Regions from separate parts of the Citrobacter freundii ATCC 8090 genome, predicted to be linked through region 3. Evidence: predicted binding sites of a transcription regulator. Region 3 holds the regulator's gene; each other region holds the start of a gene.

Region 1 (4,442 bases), 920 kb from region 3:
TTTCTCGCGGTCAACCATCACCATCCCGGAGTGCATCCAGTAATTAACGTACTCACCGTCATGCGCACAGGTGGACTGCGCGATTTCGTTTTCATGGTGCGGGAACATCAGGTCCGAACCGCCGCCGTGAATATCGAAATGGTTACCCAGTTGTTTGCAGTTCATCGCCGAACATTCGATGTGCCAGCCCGGACGACCAGCGCCCCATGGAGACGGCCAGCTCGGCTCGCCTTCTTTGGACATTTTCCACAGCACGAAGTCCATCGGGTTACGCTTCACATCAACCACGTCAACGCGAGCACCCGCCTGCAGCTGATCCAGATCCTGGCGTGACAGCTGACCGTAGTTCGGGTCAGTCGGCACGTCGAACATCACGTCGCCGTTATCAGCAACGTAAGCGTGACCTTTGGCCATCAGCTGCTCAGTGATTTCGATAATTTCAGCGATATGGTGCGTAGCGCGCGGCTCCAGATCCGGGCGCAGAATATTCAGCGCATCGAAATCGCTATGCATTTCCGCGATCATTCTGTCGACCAATGCGACAAAGCTTTCACCGTTTTCATTCGCGCGCTTGATGATTTTGTCATCAATATCGGTAATGTTGCGTACATACTTCAGCTTATAGCCGAGGAAACGCAGGTAGCGCGCGACGACGTCGAAAGAAACAAAGGTACGTCCGTGGCCAATATGACAGAGATCGTAAACGGTAATACCACACACGTACATGCCGACTTCCCCGGCATGAATAGGTTTGAATTCCTCTTTTTGGCGCGTCAGTGTATTAAAGATTTTTAACATCGAAGATTCCGTGTAGACGTGTGTGGATAGTAAAGTCTGTATAATACCCATAATTTAGACCGGAAGCAGCACACTTTGCGAGGTGATCACAGCTTGCGGTTATGCTATAACACACCCCTAACTCTGACCCCTGACGGGGTCGAAGCACCAATCTATCGGAACAGGATGCAAAAATGGTTACTTTCCACACTAATCACGGCGATATCGTAATCAAAACGTTTGATGATAAAGCGCCTGAAACAGTTAAAAACTTCCTGGACTACTGCCGCGAAGGTTTTTACAACAACACCATTTTCCACCGTGTTATTAACGGTTTCATGATCCAGGGCGGCGGTTTCGAGCCAGGCATGAAGCAAAAAGCCACGAAAGAAGCGATCAAAAACGAAGCGAACAACGGTCTGAAAAACACCCGTGGTACGCTGGCAATGGCGCGTACTCAGGCTCCGCACTCCGCAACCGCACAGTTCTTCATCAACGTTGCTGACAACGACTTCCTGAACTTCTCCGGTGAAAGCATGCAGGGTTGGGGTTACTGCGTGTTCGCTGAAGTTGTTGAAGGCATGGACGTGGTTGATAAAATCAAAGGCGTTTCCACCGGTCGCAGCGGTATGCACCAGGATGTGCCAAAAGAAGACGTTATCATCGAAAACGTGACCGTCAGCGAGTAATCGTGGCGACACTGTTTATTGCAGATCTTCATCTCTGCACAGAAGAACCGGCGATCACCGCCGGTTTTCTGCGTTTTTTAGCCGGCGATGCGCGCAAGGCCGATGCGCTATACATTCTCGGCGACCTGTTTGAAGCCTGGATTGGCGATGACGACCCGAATCCGCTGCATCATGAAATGGCCGCAGCGATAAAAACGCTGGCAGATTCCGGCGTCCCCTGCTTTTTTATTCACGGCAACCGTGATTTTCTGCTCGGCAAACGTTTTGCCCGTGCGAGCGGCATGACCTTGCTTCCCGAAGAAAAAGTGCTCGATCTGTATGGCCGCAAGGTGCTGATCATGCATGGCGACACTTTATGCACCGACGACGCAGGCTATCAGGCGTTTCGCGCCAAAGTACATCAACCCTGGCTACAGAAGCTGTTTCTCGCCCTGCCCCTGTTTGTTCGCCAGCGCATTGCCGCAAAAATGCGCGCCAACAGTAAAGCCGCCAACAGCAGTAAATCGCTGGAAATCATGGATGTGAATCCGCAGGCCGTGATTAACGAGATGGAAAAACATCAGGTCCAGTGGTTAATTCACGGACATACACACCGTCCGGCTGTCCACGAACTCACGGCCAATGAGCAACCCGCTTTCCGCGTGGTATTAGGCGCATGGCATACCGAAGGCTCAATGGTGAAAGTCACGCCCAGCGACGTTGAGCTAATCGCGTTTCCGTTTTAATTCTGCAGATATCCAGCTCCTCTTTACACAAAACAATTCGAGTTGCATCGAGGCGGCAAATCTGTGAGTCCCCGGGAGCTTACAAAAGTAAGTGACTAGGGTGAGCAGATGCAGCCAACAAAGAGGCAGCTTGAAGAGTGAAGTGTAAAGCGCGCAATCGTTTTCCTTGAAGGTTAATTATGCTATTCTCTGTGGCCTCAAAAGTCGAGTGTAGTGCACCACAGGAGTTTTCAGACGCATGTCTTCCCGCAATAATCCGGCGCGTGTCGCCATCGTGATGGGGTCCAAAAGCGACTGGGCTACCATGCAGTTCGCCGCCGAAATCTTCGAAATCCTGGACGTTCCGCATCATGTTGAAGTCGTCTCCGCCCACCGCACCCCAGACAAATTGTTCAGCTTCGCCGAAAGCGCTGAAGAGAACGGTTATCAGGTGATTATTGCCGGAGCCGGTGGCGCAGCGCATTTGCCTGGCATGATTGCGGCGAAAACGCTGGTGCCAGTTCTCGGCGTTCCGGTGCAAAGCGCAGCGTTGAGCGGCGTAGATAGCCTCTACTCCATTGTTCAAATGCCTCGCGGTATTCCCGTTGGAACACTGGCGATCGGCAAAGCGGGTGCGGCCAATGCGGCCCTACTGGCAGCGCAAATTCTGGCTACACACGACAAAGCATTACACCAGCGTCTGGACGACTGGCGCAAAGCACAAACCGATGAAGTGCTGGAAAACCCGGACCCGCGAGGTGCGGCATGAAGCAGGTCTGCGTACTCGGTAACGGTCAGCTAGGACGCATGCTGCGTCAGGCCGGCGAGCCGCTGGGCATTGCGGTCTGGCCCGTCGGGCTGGACGCTGAACCGGCTGCTGTCCCTTTTCAGCAAAGCGTGATCACCGCTGAGATTGAGCGCTGGCCGGAAACGGCACTCACCCGCGAACTGGCGCGCCACCCGGCATTTGTTAACCGCGACGTCTTCCCGATTATTGCCGACCGTCTGACGCAAAAGCAGCTTTTTGACAAGCTCGGTCTGGCGACTGCGCCGTGGCAACTGCTGGCAGATAAAAGCGAATGGTCTGCGGTATTCGACAAACTCGGCGAGCTGGCGATCGTCAAGCGTCGCGTCGGCGGCTACGACGGTCGTGGGCAGTGGCGTTTGCGCGCAAATGAAACCGCACAACTGCCGGATGATTGCTATGGCGAGTGCATCGTCGAGCGGGGAATCAACTTCTCTGGCGAAGTCTCACTGGTTGGCGCTCGGGCGCATGACGGCAGCACCGTTTTCTATCCGCTGACTCATAACCTGCATCAGGACGGCATTCTGCGCACCAGCGTGGTGTTCCCGCAGGCTAACGCCAGACAGCAGGCACAGGCTGAAGCGATGCTCTCCGCCATCATGCAGGAGCTGGGCTATGTCGGCGTGATGGCGATGGAGTGTTTCATCACCCCGGAAGGTCTGCTGATCAACGAACTGGCTCCGCGCGTGCACAATAGCGGACACTGGACGCAAAACGGCGCCAGCATCAGCCAGTTTGAGCTGCACCTGCGCGCCATTACCAACCTGCCGTTACCTACGCCGGTGGTGAATAATCCTTCGGTGATGGTAAACCTGATTGGTAGCGACCTGAACTACGACTGGCTGAAGCTACCGCTGGTACACCTGCACTGGTATGACAAAGAAGTGCGTGAAGGGCGTAAGGTGGGTCACCTGAACCTGAGCGACAGCGATACCGCGCGCCTTAGCGCGACACTGGAAGCGCTTATCCCCCTGCTGCCGCCGGAATATGCCAGCGGTATTATCTGGGCGCAGTCAAAGCTGAAATAAGAAGACGCGGGGCGGGTATACACACGCCCCGTTTTTTTACAGACGGATACAGGTTCCAGCATTTCCCGCCAGCGTATCTTCAATGCGTGACAGCGCGCCAATCCATGCTGGTTTCCCACGGCGTTTCACATATCCACTGACAGCGGTGACCTTTGGTCCCATCGAACCATCTGCTTTAGCAAACGGCGCCAGTTCATCCGGAGAGGCCTGACGAATCGCGCGCTGTTCCGGCGTTCCCCAGTTTTCATAGACCGCATCAGCATCGGTCAAAATAACCAGACCATCGGCATCAATCTGTTCAGCCAGCAACGCCGCCGCCAGGTCCTTATCAATGACCGCTTCAGACCCTAATCCTTCGCCAGTAACCGGGACACCGCCACCCCCGCTGCAAATCACCACATGCCCTTCCTTGAGTAAGAGCTTAATGGCGTCACTTTCA
Region 2 (4,442 bases), 1.3 Mb from region 3:
GAGCAGGCGCTGGAAGGGGAAAACACCGCGCTGCCGACATTTGTTGAGGCGCGTAACCAGTTTGAGCTCAACTATCTGCGTAAGCTGCTGCAAATCACCAAGGGCAATGTGACTCACGCGGCAAGAATGGCGGGGCGCAACCGCACCGAATTCTATAAGTTGCTTTCTCGACACGAGCTGGATGCAAACGATTTCAAAGAATAAATCTGCGGATTATGTTAGCTTTATTCGATCAAAAGACAGGCGACCTTTTCAAGGAATAGCATGAAAAAGATTGATGCGATTATTAAACCCTTCAAGCTGGACGACGTCCGCGAAGCGCTGGCAGAAGTCGGTATCACCGGGATGACGGTAACGGAAGTGAAAGGCTTTGGCCGTCAGAAAGGCCATACCGAGCTGTACCGTGGCGCGGAATATATGGTGGATTTTCTGCCGAAGGTAAAAATTGAAATTGTGGTTACCGACGACATCGTCGATACCTGCGTCGACACCATTATCCGTACTGCCCAGACCGGCAAGATCGGCGACGGTAAGATTTTTGTCTTCGACGTGGCTCGCGTTATTCGTATTCGTACCGGTGAAGAAGACGACGCGGCAATCTAAGCCGCGCCGTTAATTTGTCGGCCTGACAAGCGTAGCGCATCAGGCCGAGTGATTGCCGGATGGCGGCGTAAACGCCTTATCCGGCCTACTCGCGTAATACATTACAAGACTTTATGCGGACCGAAGCATTCGTAATGAATGTTCTCGTTTTTCACGCCCAGGCCGACCAGCTGCTTCGCGGCGAACTGCATGAAACCAACCGGACCGCACAGATAAAACTGCATCGCCGGATCGCTGATTGCGCTTTCCAGCTTGTTCAAATCCATCAGACCTACGCTATCAAACGCACCTTTCGCGCGATCGGTTTCGGTTGGCTCACGATACCAGGTGTGCGCACTAAAGCGTGGCAGCGTTTTGCCGAGTTCATTTACTTCATCAGCGAAGGCATGTACATCGCCATTTTCTGCCGCGTGGAACCAGTTAACCTGCGCCGTATGCTTCGCTTTCGCCAACGTGTCCAGCATCGCCAGCATTGGGGTTTGTCCCACGCCCGCGGAGATCAGAGATACCGGGGTGTCGGTCGCGACGTCCATAAAGAAATCGCCCGCAGGTGCGGCCAGGTGAACAACGTCGCCAACATTCGCATGGTTGTGCAGCCAGGTGGAAACCTGACCACCGTCTTCACGCTTAACGGCAATACGATAGCCTTTGCCATCAGGCTTACGGGTCAGTGAGTACTGACGAATTTCCTGATGCGGGAAACCTTCCGGCTTCAGCCAGACGCCCAGGTATTGTCCCGGATGATATTCAGCTACTGCGCCACCATCGACAGGTTCAAACTCAAAGCTGGTGATCAGTGCACTGCGTGGGGTTTTTGCCACGATGCGGAAAGGACGGGTACCTTCCCAGCCGCCATTTTTATTGGCATTTTCGCTATAGATTTGCGCTTCACGGTTGATGAAAACGTTCGCCAGTACGCCATACGCTTTACCCCACGCATCCAGAACTTCCTGGCCTGGGCTGAACATTTCGTCCAGCGTTGCCAGCAAATGACCACCCACGATGTTGTACTGCTCTGGTTTAATCTGGAAACTGGTATGCTTTTGCGCGATTTTCTCAACCGCTGGCAACAGCGCCGCCAGGTTTTCGATATTGCTGGCATACGCGGCAATCGCGTTAAACAGAGCCTCGCGCTGATCGCCATTACGCTGGTTACTCATGTTGAAAATTTCTTTCAGCTCTGGGTTATGCGTAAACATGCGATCATAGAAATGTGCGGTCAGCTTCGGACCTGTTTCAACCAGCAGGGGAATGGTGGCTTTCACTGTAGCGATGGTTTGTGCGTCAAGCATACGGTCTTCCTTTATCTGAGACTTTAATGATGTATGTCAAATGCATCTTATAAAAAATACCCCTGCATTGTAAATGGTTCTTTGTAACTTTGCGTTGTAAAGGTTACATCGTGAAAAATCTGCATCACAAACCTGAAAAGAAATCCGTTGAAATTCAGCAGACCTTTGTTCTCCAAAGCCTTGCGTGCCGTGAAGGTAATCGTTTGCGTAAAATCCTTTGTCAAGACCTGTTATCGAAGAATGATTCGGTTATACTGTTGGCCGTCGTCCAACGGGACTGCCTTTTTAGGCCGAAATTCTATTGTTAGCTGAGTCAGGAGATGCGGATGTTAAAGCGTGAAATGAACATTGCCGATTATGATGCCGAACTGTGGCAGGCTATGGAGCAGGAAAAAGTACGTCAGGAAGAGCACATCGAACTGATCGCCTCCGAAAACTACACCAGCCCGCGTGTTATGCAGGCGCAGGGTTCTCAGCTGACCAACAAATATGCTGAAGGTTATCCGGGCAAACGCTACTACGGCGGTTGCGAGTACGTTGATATCGTTGAGCAACTGGCTATCGATCGTGCAAAAGAGCTGTTTGGCGCTGACTACGCTAACGTACAGCCGCACTCTGGTTCTCAGGCTAACTTCGCTGTTTACACCGCTCTGCTGCAACCGGGTGATACCGTTCTGGGTATGAACCTGGCACAAGGCGGCCACCTGACTCACGGCTCCCCGGTTAACTTCTCCGGCAAACTGTACAACATCATCCCTTACGGTATTGATGAGTCCGGCAAAATTGACTACGAAGACATGGCGAAGCAGGCCAAAGAGCACAAACCGAAGATGATCATCGGTGGCTTCTCTGCTTACTCCGGCGTTGTTGACTGGGCAAAAATGCGTGAAATCGCTGACAGCATCGGCGCATACCTGTTCGTCGATATGGCGCACGTTGCGGGTCTGATTGCCGCAGGCGTTTATCCGAACCCGGTTCCACACGCACACGTTGTGACCACCACCACCCACAAAACCCTGGCGGGTCCACGCGGTGGCCTGATCCTGGCGAAAGGCGGTGACGAAGAGCTGTACAAAAAACTGAACTCTGCTGTGTTCCCAAGCGCGCAGGGCGGCCCGCTGATGCACGTGATCGCAGCGAAAGCCGTGGCGCTGAAAGAAGCGATGGAGCCTGAGTTCAAGGTTTACCAGCAGCAGGTTGCTAAAAACGCCAAAGCGATGGTGGAAGTGTTCCTGAACCGTGGCTACAAAGTGGTTTCTGGCGGTACTGAAAACCACCTGTTCCTGCTGGATCTGGTTGATAAAAACCTGACCGGTAAAGAAGCTGATGCCGCGCTGGGCCGCGCTAACATCACCGTTAACAAAAACAGCGTACCGAACGATCCGAAGAGCCCGTTTGTGACTTCCGGTATCCGTATCGGTTCTCCGGCAATCACTCGCCGTGGCTTCAAAGAAGCGGAAGCGAAAGAGCTGGCTGGCTGGATGTGTGATGTGCTGGACAACATCAATGACGAAGCCGTAATCGAGCGCGTCAAAGGTAAAGTTCTGGATATCTGCGCACGCTTCCCGGTTTACGCGTAAGCCATACTGATTGCTGGATGGCGGTGTAAACACCTTATCCGGCCTACAGGTAACTCACATGTAGGCCGGATAAACGAAGTGCCATCCGGCAGTTATATTGACTTAAGCAAGATTGTTTCATCGACTAAAGCCGCCATTGGTGGCTTTTTCTTTGCCTGAATCCATTTTCTCAATAAACGTATTTCTCGTCCCTGATTCAACGTTACTGCGCCGACAATCACGCCATCCTGCAGGTTAAACCATATTGCTTTATGCGCATCTGAATTGCCGCGTATGAACCAGCTTTCTCCCTGCATTTCGCCAACAAATTGTAGGTTGTCATTAAATTGGTCGGTCCAGAACCAGCCAGGTGTCTTCTCCGGCAACGGCAGATTTAGCATTGCGGCGGCGGCAATCTGTGCCTGAAAATTGGCGTTTTCCCAGCTTTCCATGCGTACTAACGAACCGTCGGGCTTGCGCGTTATCGCTACGTCACCGGCGGCGAAAATGTCCGGATCGGAGGTGGTGCTGGCGCTATCAACGATAATGCCGTTCGCCGTCTCCAGCCCCGCTTCGCGGGCCAGCGCATCATTCGCCACGATACCGATGCCGTAAACCATCACATCGGCCAGCAGCGTCTCGCCGTTTTGCAGCATCAGCGAGAGACACTCTCCCGCTTCGGCGTGTTCAATGGCGCTGTTAAGTAACACCCGCACGCCCGCCTGCTGGTGGCGGGCAAGCAGGTAGTCGCGCACCGGAGCAGGCGCGTTACGGCCCATGACCGTTGGTGCCAGCTCCACCACTGTCACCTGACAGCCTCGTTGAGTCGCGCTGGCCGCCAGTTCCAGACCAATGGTGCCCGCACCGACAATGACAATCGACTTACCCGGCAACAAAGTGTCGCGCAGGCGCTCGGCATCAGCGGTATGACGCAGAGTAAAGCATCGATCGCCCAGCTTATCTAACAGCGGAAGGGGGCGTGCCGCAG
Region 3 (4,442 bases):
GAACAATCTGATTAAAGGCACGGCGTTTGAAGGCAAATCACTGGAAGAGATCGTTCGTAGCTCTGAAGGCGGTGTTTTCAATAACGCAGCACAAGTATGGAACCACACGTTCTACTGGAACTGCCTGGCACCAAACGCAGGTGGCGAACCAACCGGTAAACTGGCCGATGCAATTGCCGCCTCCTTTGGCAGCTTTGCAGATTTCAAAGCGCAGTTCACCGATGCCGCTATCAAAAACTTCGGTTCTGGCTGGACCTGGCTGGTTAAAGGAACTGATGGCAAACTGGCTATCGTCTCCACCTCCAACGCAGGTACTCCGCTGACTACCGACGCGACGCCGCTGATGACCGTTGACGTATGGGAACACGCCTACTACATCGACTATCGCAATGCCCGTCCTGGCTACCTGGAACATTTCTGGGCGCTGGTGAACTGGGAATTTGTTGCGAAGAACTTCGCAGCATAAAAAAGATAACGCAGAAGGGCTTCCTTCTGCGTTTTTGCATTAATTCGCGGTCGTGAAAGCCTCTTCTGGCTGTCTTCTTGCGGAAATAAACACCAGCAGCAGCGCAAGACCCGCCACAATCGCCCCCATCACTGGCACAAAACTGTAGCCTAGGCCGCCTGATATCACCGCCCCACCGGCCGCTGCACCCAGAGCGTTCCCCAGATTAAACGCGCCAATATTGACTGACGATGATATTCCAGGCGCTTCACTGGCAACGCGCATCACACGCATCTGCAACGGTGGAACGACCGCGAACGTCGCCGCGCCCCAGACCACCATACTGATCGCCGCACCCAGCTCATTACGCGCAAGGAAAGGAATGGCCAGCATAATAACCATCAGCAGCAGTAAAAAGCCTTTCAACGTACCGTTGACTGAACGGTCAGCAAACTTGCCACCAAAGTAGTTACCGATCGAGAAACCAATGCCTATCAACACCAGCATCCCGGTAACAAATGCCGGAGTGGCATGAGTGATAGTATGCAGAACTGGCGAGATGTAGGTATAAAGCGTGAACATCGCCCCAGCACCCAGTACAGTAGTCAGTAACGCCGACAACACCTGTGGGCGCATAAGTACCGCCAGTTCGCTGCGAACATCCGGGCGCTCTCCGGCTCCACCCTTGGGTAAGGAGAAGAACAGGCTGACCATAGCAATGACGCCCAGACCCGCAGTGGCCATAAATGACATGCGCCAACCGATGGTTTCACCAAGCCATGTCGCCGCCGGAACGCCACCAATATTGGCGATGGTTAACCCCATAAACATCGTTGCTACGGCGCTGGCCTGCTTATGTTTGGGTACAACACTGGCAGCAACCACTGAACCGAGACCAAAAAAGGCCCCATGGTTAAGACTGGTCAAAATACGCGATAGCATTAGCGTGGTGTAATCCGGCGAGATAGCCGAAAGCACATTACCCAGCGTGAAAATCGCCATCAGGAATATCAAAGCATTACGTCGCGCGCGATGAGACAGCAGCAATGTCATCAGCGGTGCACCTACCATCACACCTACCGCATAGGCGCTGATCAGCATGCCGGCCGCCGGAATCGAGACATCCACACCTTTGGCTATGACGGGCAATAATCCCATTGGCGAAAATTCGGTGGTGCCTATGCCAAACGCTCCGATCGCCAGCGCCAGTAAAGGATAATTGAGTTTCATATTGCGACTCCGTAACGTCGAGCCGTGGCGCGACATAAAATAAGAGTCAAAAGCATGACATTGATCGCAAAATTAATAAAGTTAACAAAATTGCAAAAGACTTTTGCTTATTCGCAAACAATAGAAGAGATAGACGAGCGGAAAGAGTGAGGGAGAGCTAACTCCCTCGGGGAAATCAATGCAGCGCTGCGGTCAGGCCACCCGCGACGATCAAACCCAGAACAATAATGGTAGTCACTAACGAAAATTTCAGATCGGTGCTCATCAAGTTTTCTCCTTTTTATTCCCACACAAAAAGTGATATTGCGCATTTTTACACACTTGAAAGCAAAAATCTCTCACGATTTATATTGATAACTGCTTTTAACTCTTCCCCTTTTCGTTAAGATCAGACAAAATTCCACGCTTACTTGATTAGCGTACCGGCCATTGACCCCTTCCTGACGTTCCGTGTCGTTTTCCCGGCGTGCCGCAACCCTTACGTTGCGCTAAGGGTGTGTAAAGGCAAACGTTTACCTGGAGTATTCTCAGGAGCTTAGGATATGGTCTGGAGTGAGATGTAATGGCAACAATTAAAGATGTAGCGAAGCGAGCAAACGTTTCCACTACAACCGTATCACACGTAATTAACAAGACGCGCTTTGTCGCGGAAGAAACGCGTAATGCTGTCTGGGCAGCGATCAAAGAACTGCACTATTCTCCGAGCGCAGTTGCCCGCAGCCTGAAGGTGAATCACACCAAGTCTATTGGCTTGCTGGCGACCAGCAGCGAAGCGGCCTATTTCGCAGAAATTATCGAAGCCGTGGAGAAAAACTGTTTCCAGAAAGGCTATACGCTGATTCTGGGTAACGCATGGAACAGTCTCGAAAAGCAGCAGGCCTATCTGTCGATGATGGCGCAAAAGCGCGTTGATGGTCTGCTGGTGATGTGTTCTGAGTATCCGGAGTCGCTGCTTTCGATGCTCGAAGAGTATCGCCATATTCCGATGGTCGTCATGGACTGGGGCGAAGCTAAAGCCGACTTTACCGATACGGTCATTGATAACGCCTTCGAAGGCGGTTACATGGCGGGTCGGTATCTGGTAGAACGCGGTCATCGTGAAATTGGCGTGATCCCAGGTCCAATGGAACGTAACACCGGGGCCGGGCGTCTGGCGGGCTTTATGAAAGCGATGGAAGAAGCGCTGATTAAAGTGCCTGATAACTGGATTGTCCAGGGCGATTTCGAGCCTGAGTCCGGCTATCGCGCCATGCAGCAAATTCTGTCGCAGTCGCATCGTCCGACCGCTGTCTTCTGCGGTGGCGATATTATGGCGATGGGTGCGCTGTGCGCCGCTGACGAAATGGGTCTGCGCGTGCCACAGGATGTCTCACTCATCGGCTACGACAACGTGCGCAACGCCCGCTTCTTCACGCCGGCCTTAACGACTATTCACCAGCCGAAGGATTCACTAGGTGAAACGGCCTTCAACATGCTGTTAGACCGTATCGTGAATAAACGTGAAGAGTCACAGTCTATCGAGGTGCATCCACGTCTGGTTGAGCGTCGCTCCGTTGCCGACGGTCCGTTCCGCGATTACCGCCGTTAAGCCTGTTGTGCGGGAGTCTCATCTGGCTCCCGCAGCCATTCCTTGTTCAACGTTTCACTATCCCCTAAATAGTCCAGCAGCCACCTCAATGCCGGTGACGTATCGTTCTGCTGCCATGTCAGACAGCATGCAGCATCAGGAAAGGGGTTCTCCAGTTGCAGCGCAACCCACTTGCCGCTATCGATCCACGGCTTGGCAAAATGCGTCGGTACCATGCCCACGCATAATCCCGCGGACAAACAGGTCGCAGAAGATTCCCAGTCGGGCACGACGACGCGTTTTTGGTTATCCAGCAGCCAGGTAATACGCTTTGGCAGCGTACGGGAGGTATCTTCGCGTACCAGTGACGGCCAGTTGCGCAACGTATCATCACTTAGCGGTCCGGGCATTGACGCCAGTGGATGATGGCTGGCTACCACGCAGCTCCAGCTCAGCATTCCCATATCGCGGAAGGTATAGCGTCCCCCTACCGGAATCGCCTGTGTGGCGCCGATGGCCAGCTCCACGCGTCCATCGGACAGCGCGTCCCATACGCCGTTAAACACTTCCTGAAAAACTAACAACTCCACATCATCAAAGTGACGGTAGAAATCCACGATCATCTGTCGGGTACGATCCGGGCGGACAATGTTATCGACTGCGATCGCCAGCTGCCCGCGCCAGCCGTTGGCAATTTGCTGGCATTGCTGGCGCGTGATCTGCATTTTTTTGATAACAGAGCGACCTTCTTTTAAAAACCATGCCCCGGCAGGCGTTAATTCCACATCCCGATGGCGTCGCTCAAAAAGTGGTACCGCCAGCCACTCTTCCAGTTGGCGCACAGTGTAGCTTACCGCCGAAGGTACACGGTGTAGCTCCTGTGCGGCTGAACTAAAGCTACCGTTACGCGCAACCGCATCAACCACTTCAAGTGAATATTCCGACCACATATTCTGCCTGCAAAAATTTTGAAATCAGTAAGCAAATATTAGCGTTTCACAGCGAGAATTACACTCACTACACTCAGCGGCATTGTTCTATTGCTAAAAAAAGAGAAATAATGATGCAACCTGGGAAAGGGTTTTTAGTCTGGCTAGCGGGCCTTAGCGTGCTCGGCTTTCTGGCAACAGATATGTATCTGCCCGCCTTCGCCGCAATTCAGTCCGATCTGCAAACGCCTGCATCTGCCGTCAGCGCTAG
Region 4 (4,442 bases), 480 kb from region 3:
AGACGACACTGCACCCGAACAACAACCTGATGCCACGGTGCTTATTGACTGGCAGGGACAGACCTTTCGCGGAAATAATCAGCAGGTATTGCTTGAACAGCTGGAAAACCAGGGTATCCGGGTTCCCTATTCATGCCGGGCAGGCATTTGCGGATGCTGTCGAATTCGACTGGTAGATGGCGAAGTTAGCCCGTTGAAGAAATCAGCGATAGGGGACGACGGAACGATTCTGTGCTGCAGTTGTGTTCCCAAAACGGCAATCAGGCTGGAGAGCTAAACCGCCTGCTCAAGGCTGAAACTGTCAACAACGGCCTGCGGTTTCAGTCTGTCATTCATTATTTTAATCGCATCGCCAAGCTGCATCGTACGCCCGGCGATAACCACACCAGGTTGCGCAAGCAGACAAAGCGCGGCGTTTTCACCCGGCTCAACCACTAACAGGTTTACCTGTTCATCGGTATCGCTTAAATCAACACAGGCAGCGTCACCCACGACCGGCGACCAGTTAATACCGTGTGCAACAAAGTGCCAGCTTTTCGGCATTTGCGGTTTGAGATAACGAATCGCCACCAGCGCATTGAGCACCAGTTCCGCTTTTTGTTCTTTGGCTAAATCCAGGTAGCGACATTTTTCTTCAAAGGAAAAATAAAGCGCGGCGTCATCAACACAAAAACCTGACGGAGAAAATGCATCAGGAGTGAGCATTTTACGAGCAAAACGCGAGCGGAATAACATGCCATTGGCTAAATCGAGCATCATACGATCGTGCTCTTCATCATAATACCAGCGCCAGTTATCGTCGGGTTTAATTCGCATCAGTTTCTCTCCTTTCCTTAATCATCACCGTTACGACAGTATCCTTTTGCCGCTTCGTTTATTGCCCTAATAATAAAAGCTCAGAATGTTTAAATAAGCAACAGTAAAGGAATATAAAACAACCAGGGCTAGAAATAAAGCCCTGGTTTGTGATTAAGGTAGCATTCAGATATTGCTGACGATTTCTTTTATCAACGGCGGACCTTTAAAAATAAAGCCCGAATAAATCTGTACGAGGGTTGCACCAGCAGCTATTTTCTCACGTGCAGCAATCACCGAGTCGATACCACCAACACCAATAATCGGCAGTTGGCCTTTTAATTCCTGAGACAACTGGCGAATAATTTCTGTACTTTTTAATTGTAACGGTCGACCGCTCAGGCCACCCATTTGATCGCAATTTTTCATTCCTTGAACGAGAGAACGATCGAGCGTGGTGTTAGTCGCAATTACGCCATCAATATTATGACGAACTAAACTGTCAGCAACCTGGATCAGTTCTTCCACAGAAAGATCCGGCGCGATCTTTACCGCCACTGGAACATATTTATGGTGGATCGCTTGCAGATCATTTTGCTTATTTTTAATTGCCGTCAGAAGATCGTCTAGCGCCTCGCCGTATTGCAGCGTACGTAATCCCGGCGTATTCGGTGAAGAGATATTAATCGCGATATAACCCGCATAAGCATAGACTTTTTCCATACAAATCAGATAGTCATCTTTGCCGTTCTCTACTGGGGTATCTTTATTCTTACCAATATTAATCCCCAGAATACCGTCAAAATGCGATTTTTTAACGTTCTCAACCAGGTTATCAACCCCGTGGTTATTAAACCCCATACGGTTGATCAAACCTTCTGCATCGACCAGACGGAACAGACGCGGTTTATCGTTACCCGGCTGAGGGCGTGGCGTCACGGTACCAATCTCAATGGAACCAAATCCCATCGCGCCGAGCGCATCAATGCACTCCCCGTCTTTATCCAGTCCGGCAGCAAGCCCGAGCGGATTCTTAAACGTCAACCCCATACAGGTAACCGGTTTTGCCGGTACTTTCTGGCGCACAAGCGCTTCAAGCGGTGTGCCGGTAATGCGACGTAATTGCTGGAATGTCAATTCATGAGCGCGCTCTGGATCGAGCTGAAAAAGGGCTTTACGAACGAAGGGGTAGTACATGAACTCTCCTGGATTCCCGGTGTGCAAACCGGGGGCGTATTATGTGCGATCGCGAGCAAAAAGGGAATTGACCTGCGGCAATAAATAGCAATCGTTTTCCTCGCCCCTGCTTTTTACACCCTAAATAATTCGAATTGCAGGAAGGCGGCGACGCAGCAAATCCCCAGGAACGTACACCAGTACGTGACTGGGGTGAGCGAGGAAAGCCAACGCACATGCAACTTGAAGTATGACGGGTATATTTATTTTTCGACTTTTCTATCCCGTATAAATCATTTCGATAAACAAAATCTCTCTGCCAGACTGCATAAATTGTTATCAATGTTAAGCAAAAGCAAACAATTAGTTATAAGGGGAGATTAAAATTATGCGCGTCATTACTCTGGCGGGAAGCCCACGCTTTCCCTCTCGCTCCAGCGCGTTACTGGAATATGCCCGAGAAAAACTAAACGGTCATGATGTCGAAGTCTTTCACTGGAACCTGCATAACTTTGCCCCGGAAGACCTAATCTATGCCCGTTTTGACAGTCCGGCGTTGAAGACATTTAGCGAACAATTGCAGGATGCAGACGGGCTGATTGTCGCCACGCCGGTCTATAAAGCCGCTTACTCTGGCGCCCTGAAAACCCTGCTCGATCTGCTCCCCGAGCGAGCGCTGGAAGGGAAAGTAGTTTTGCCGTTGGCTACCGGCGGCAGCGTGGCGCATTTGCTTGCCGTCGATTACGCGCTGAAACCGGTACTGAGCGCATTAAAGGCCCAGGAGATCCTGCACGGTGTGTTTGCCGATGATTCGCAGGTAATTGATTATCAACATAAACCTCAGTTTACGCCTAACCTTCAGCAGCGTCTGGACAGTGCGCTTGATACCTTCTGGCTGGCGTTGCATCGTCGCGACGTCCAACTTCCTCAACTGAACACCCTGCGAGGTGCCGCCCATGCTTGATCTTCTCAAGCGTCACACGTCATGGCTGGCACTGAGTGGGTTGTTGTCGTTGTCAACTCTGGGGCATGCCGCAGAATCGGCCCCCGATGCCCTGCGTATTGGTTACCAGAAAGGAAGCGTCAGTATGGTGCTGGCCAAAAGCCATCAGCTACTGGAGAAACGCTATCCGCAGACTAAAATCTCGTGGGTCGAATTCCCGGCTGGGCCGCAAATGCTGGAAGCGCTCAACATCGGCAGTATCGATCTCGGCAGCACCGGTGATATTCCGCCAATTTTCGCCCAGGCTGCCGGAGCCGATCTGGTTTACGTGGGCGTCGAGCCGCCCAAGCCGAAAGCCGAAGTGATTCTGGTGCCGAAAAATAGCCCGATCCAGAGCGTCGCGCAGCTTAAAGGACATAAAGTCGCCTTCCAGAAAGGGTCCAGCGCCCACAATTTACTGCTCCGGGCGCTGCAACAGGCTGGACTGAAACTTACCGATATTCAACCGACCTATCTGACTCCCGCCGACGCGCGAGCAGCCTTTCAGCAAGGAAACGTTGATGCATGGGCTATCTGGGACCCCTATTATTCCGCCGCGTTACTGCAAGGTGATGTACGCGTGCTAAAAGACGGCTCAGACCTCAAGCAAACCGGTTCGTTTTATCTCGCCGCCCGTCCCTATGCCGAGAAAAATGGCGCATTTGTTCTTGGCGTACTGGATACCTTTAGCCAGGCCGATGCGTTAACCCTCAGCCAGCGCCAGCAAAGTATTACCCTGCTGGCCAAAACCATGGGACTGCCAGAACCGGTGATTGCGTCTTATCTGGATCACCGTCCGCCAACCACCATTGTGCCAGTCAACGCCTCTGTTGCAGCCCTGCAACAACAAACCGCCGATCTGTTTTATGACAACCGTCTGGTGCCGAAAAAAATCGATATTCGCCAGCGTATCTGGCAACCCACTCAGCAGGCAGGAGAAAAATTATGAGTCTGAACATGTTTTGGTTTTTACCCACCCATGGTGACGGTCATTATCTTGGAACGGAAGAGGGTTCGCGCCCTGTCGATCACGGTTATCTGCAACAAATCGCGCAAACGGCCGATCGTCTTGGGTTTACCGGCGTTCTGATCCCAACTGGTCGCTCTTGCGAAGATGCCTGGCTGGTCGCCGCCTCGATGATCCCGGTCACCCAGCGATTAAAGTTTCTGGTCGCGCTGCGTCCAAGCGTTACCTCGCCAACGGTTGCCGCACGTCAGGCTGCAACGCTCGACAGACTCTCAAATGGCCGGGCGTTATTTAACCTGGTGACCGGCAGCGATCCACAGGAACTGGCAGGCGACGGCGTGTTCCTCGATCACACCGAGCGCTATGAAGCCTCTGCTGAATTTACTCAGGTCTGGCGGCGCTTGCTGCAAGGTGAAACGGTGGATTTCAACGGCAAACATATTCACGTCCGCGGCGCGAAGCTGTTTTTCCCTCCCGTACAACAACCCCGACCACCGCTTTATTTCGGCGGCTCGTCTGATG

The links. The regulator PurR, encoded in region 3, represses purine synthesis genes. The targets are predictions, from matches to a motif close to CANGCAAACGTTTGCNTG.
Region 1: a site for PurR is predicted at 2,342-2,359, ahead of purE (5-(carboxyamino)imidazole ribonucleotide mutase). Genes of this name have one in related genera too.
Region 2: a site for PurR is predicted at 2,088-2,105, ahead of glyA (serine hydroxymethyltransferase). Genes of this name have one in related genera too.
Region 4: a site for PurR is predicted at 2,077-2,094, ahead of pyrD (quinone-dependent dihydroorotate dehydrogenase). Genes of this name have one in related genera too.

The regions. Positions count from the first base shown of each region.
Region 1 covers NZ_CP049015.1:1,363,617-1,368,058, reverse strand. Annotated here, with positions in the region: gene cysS (cysteine--tRNA ligase) at 1-798, opposite strand, end outside; gene ppiB (peptidylprolyl isomerase B) at 972-1,466, shown strand; gene lpxH (UDP-2,3-diacylglucosamine diphosphatase) at 1,469-2,191, shown strand; gene purE (5-(carboxyamino)imidazole ribonucleotide mutase) at 2,430-2,939, shown strand; gene purK (5-(carboxyamino)imidazole ribonucleotide synthase) at 2,936-4,003, shown strand; gene G4551_RS06540 (carbamate kinase) at 4,040-4,442, opposite strand, start outside.
Region 2 covers NZ_CP049015.1:3,607,155-3,611,596, reverse strand. Annotated here, with positions in the region: gene glrR (two-component system response regulator GlrR) at 1-204, shown strand, start outside; gene glnB (nitrogen regulatory protein P-II) at 265-603, shown strand; gene hmpA (NO-inducible flavohemoprotein) at 705-1,895, opposite strand; gene glyA (serine hydroxymethyltransferase) at 2,222-3,475, shown strand; gene hcaD (phenylpropionate dioxygenase ferredoxin reductase subunit) at 3,568-4,442, opposite strand, start outside.
Region 3 covers NZ_CP049015.1:2,285,169-2,289,610, reverse strand. Annotated here, with positions in the region: gene sodB (superoxide dismutase [Fe]) at 1-466, shown strand, start outside; gene G4551_RS10990 (MFS transporter) at 506-1,675, opposite strand; gene cydH (cytochrome bd-I accessory subunit CydH) at 1,851-1,940, opposite strand; gene purR (HTH-type transcriptional repressor PurR) at 2,238-3,263, shown strand; gene punR (DNA-binding transcriptional activator PunR) at 3,260-4,192, opposite strand; gene punC (purine nucleoside transporter PunC) at 4,306-4,442, shown strand, end outside.
Region 4 covers NZ_CP049015.1:1,800,839-1,805,280, reverse strand. Annotated here, with positions in the region: gene G4551_RS08570 (YcbX family protein) at 1-277, shown strand, start outside; gene zapC (cell division protein ZapC) at 274-816, opposite strand; gene pyrD (quinone-dependent dihydroorotate dehydrogenase) at 982-1,992, opposite strand; gene ssuE (NADPH-dependent FMN reductase) at 2,360-2,935, shown strand; gene G4551_RS08550 (sulfonate ABC transporter substrate-binding protein) at 2,928-3,902, shown strand; gene ssuD (FMNH2-dependent alkanesulfonate monooxygenase) at 3,899-4,442, shown strand, end outside.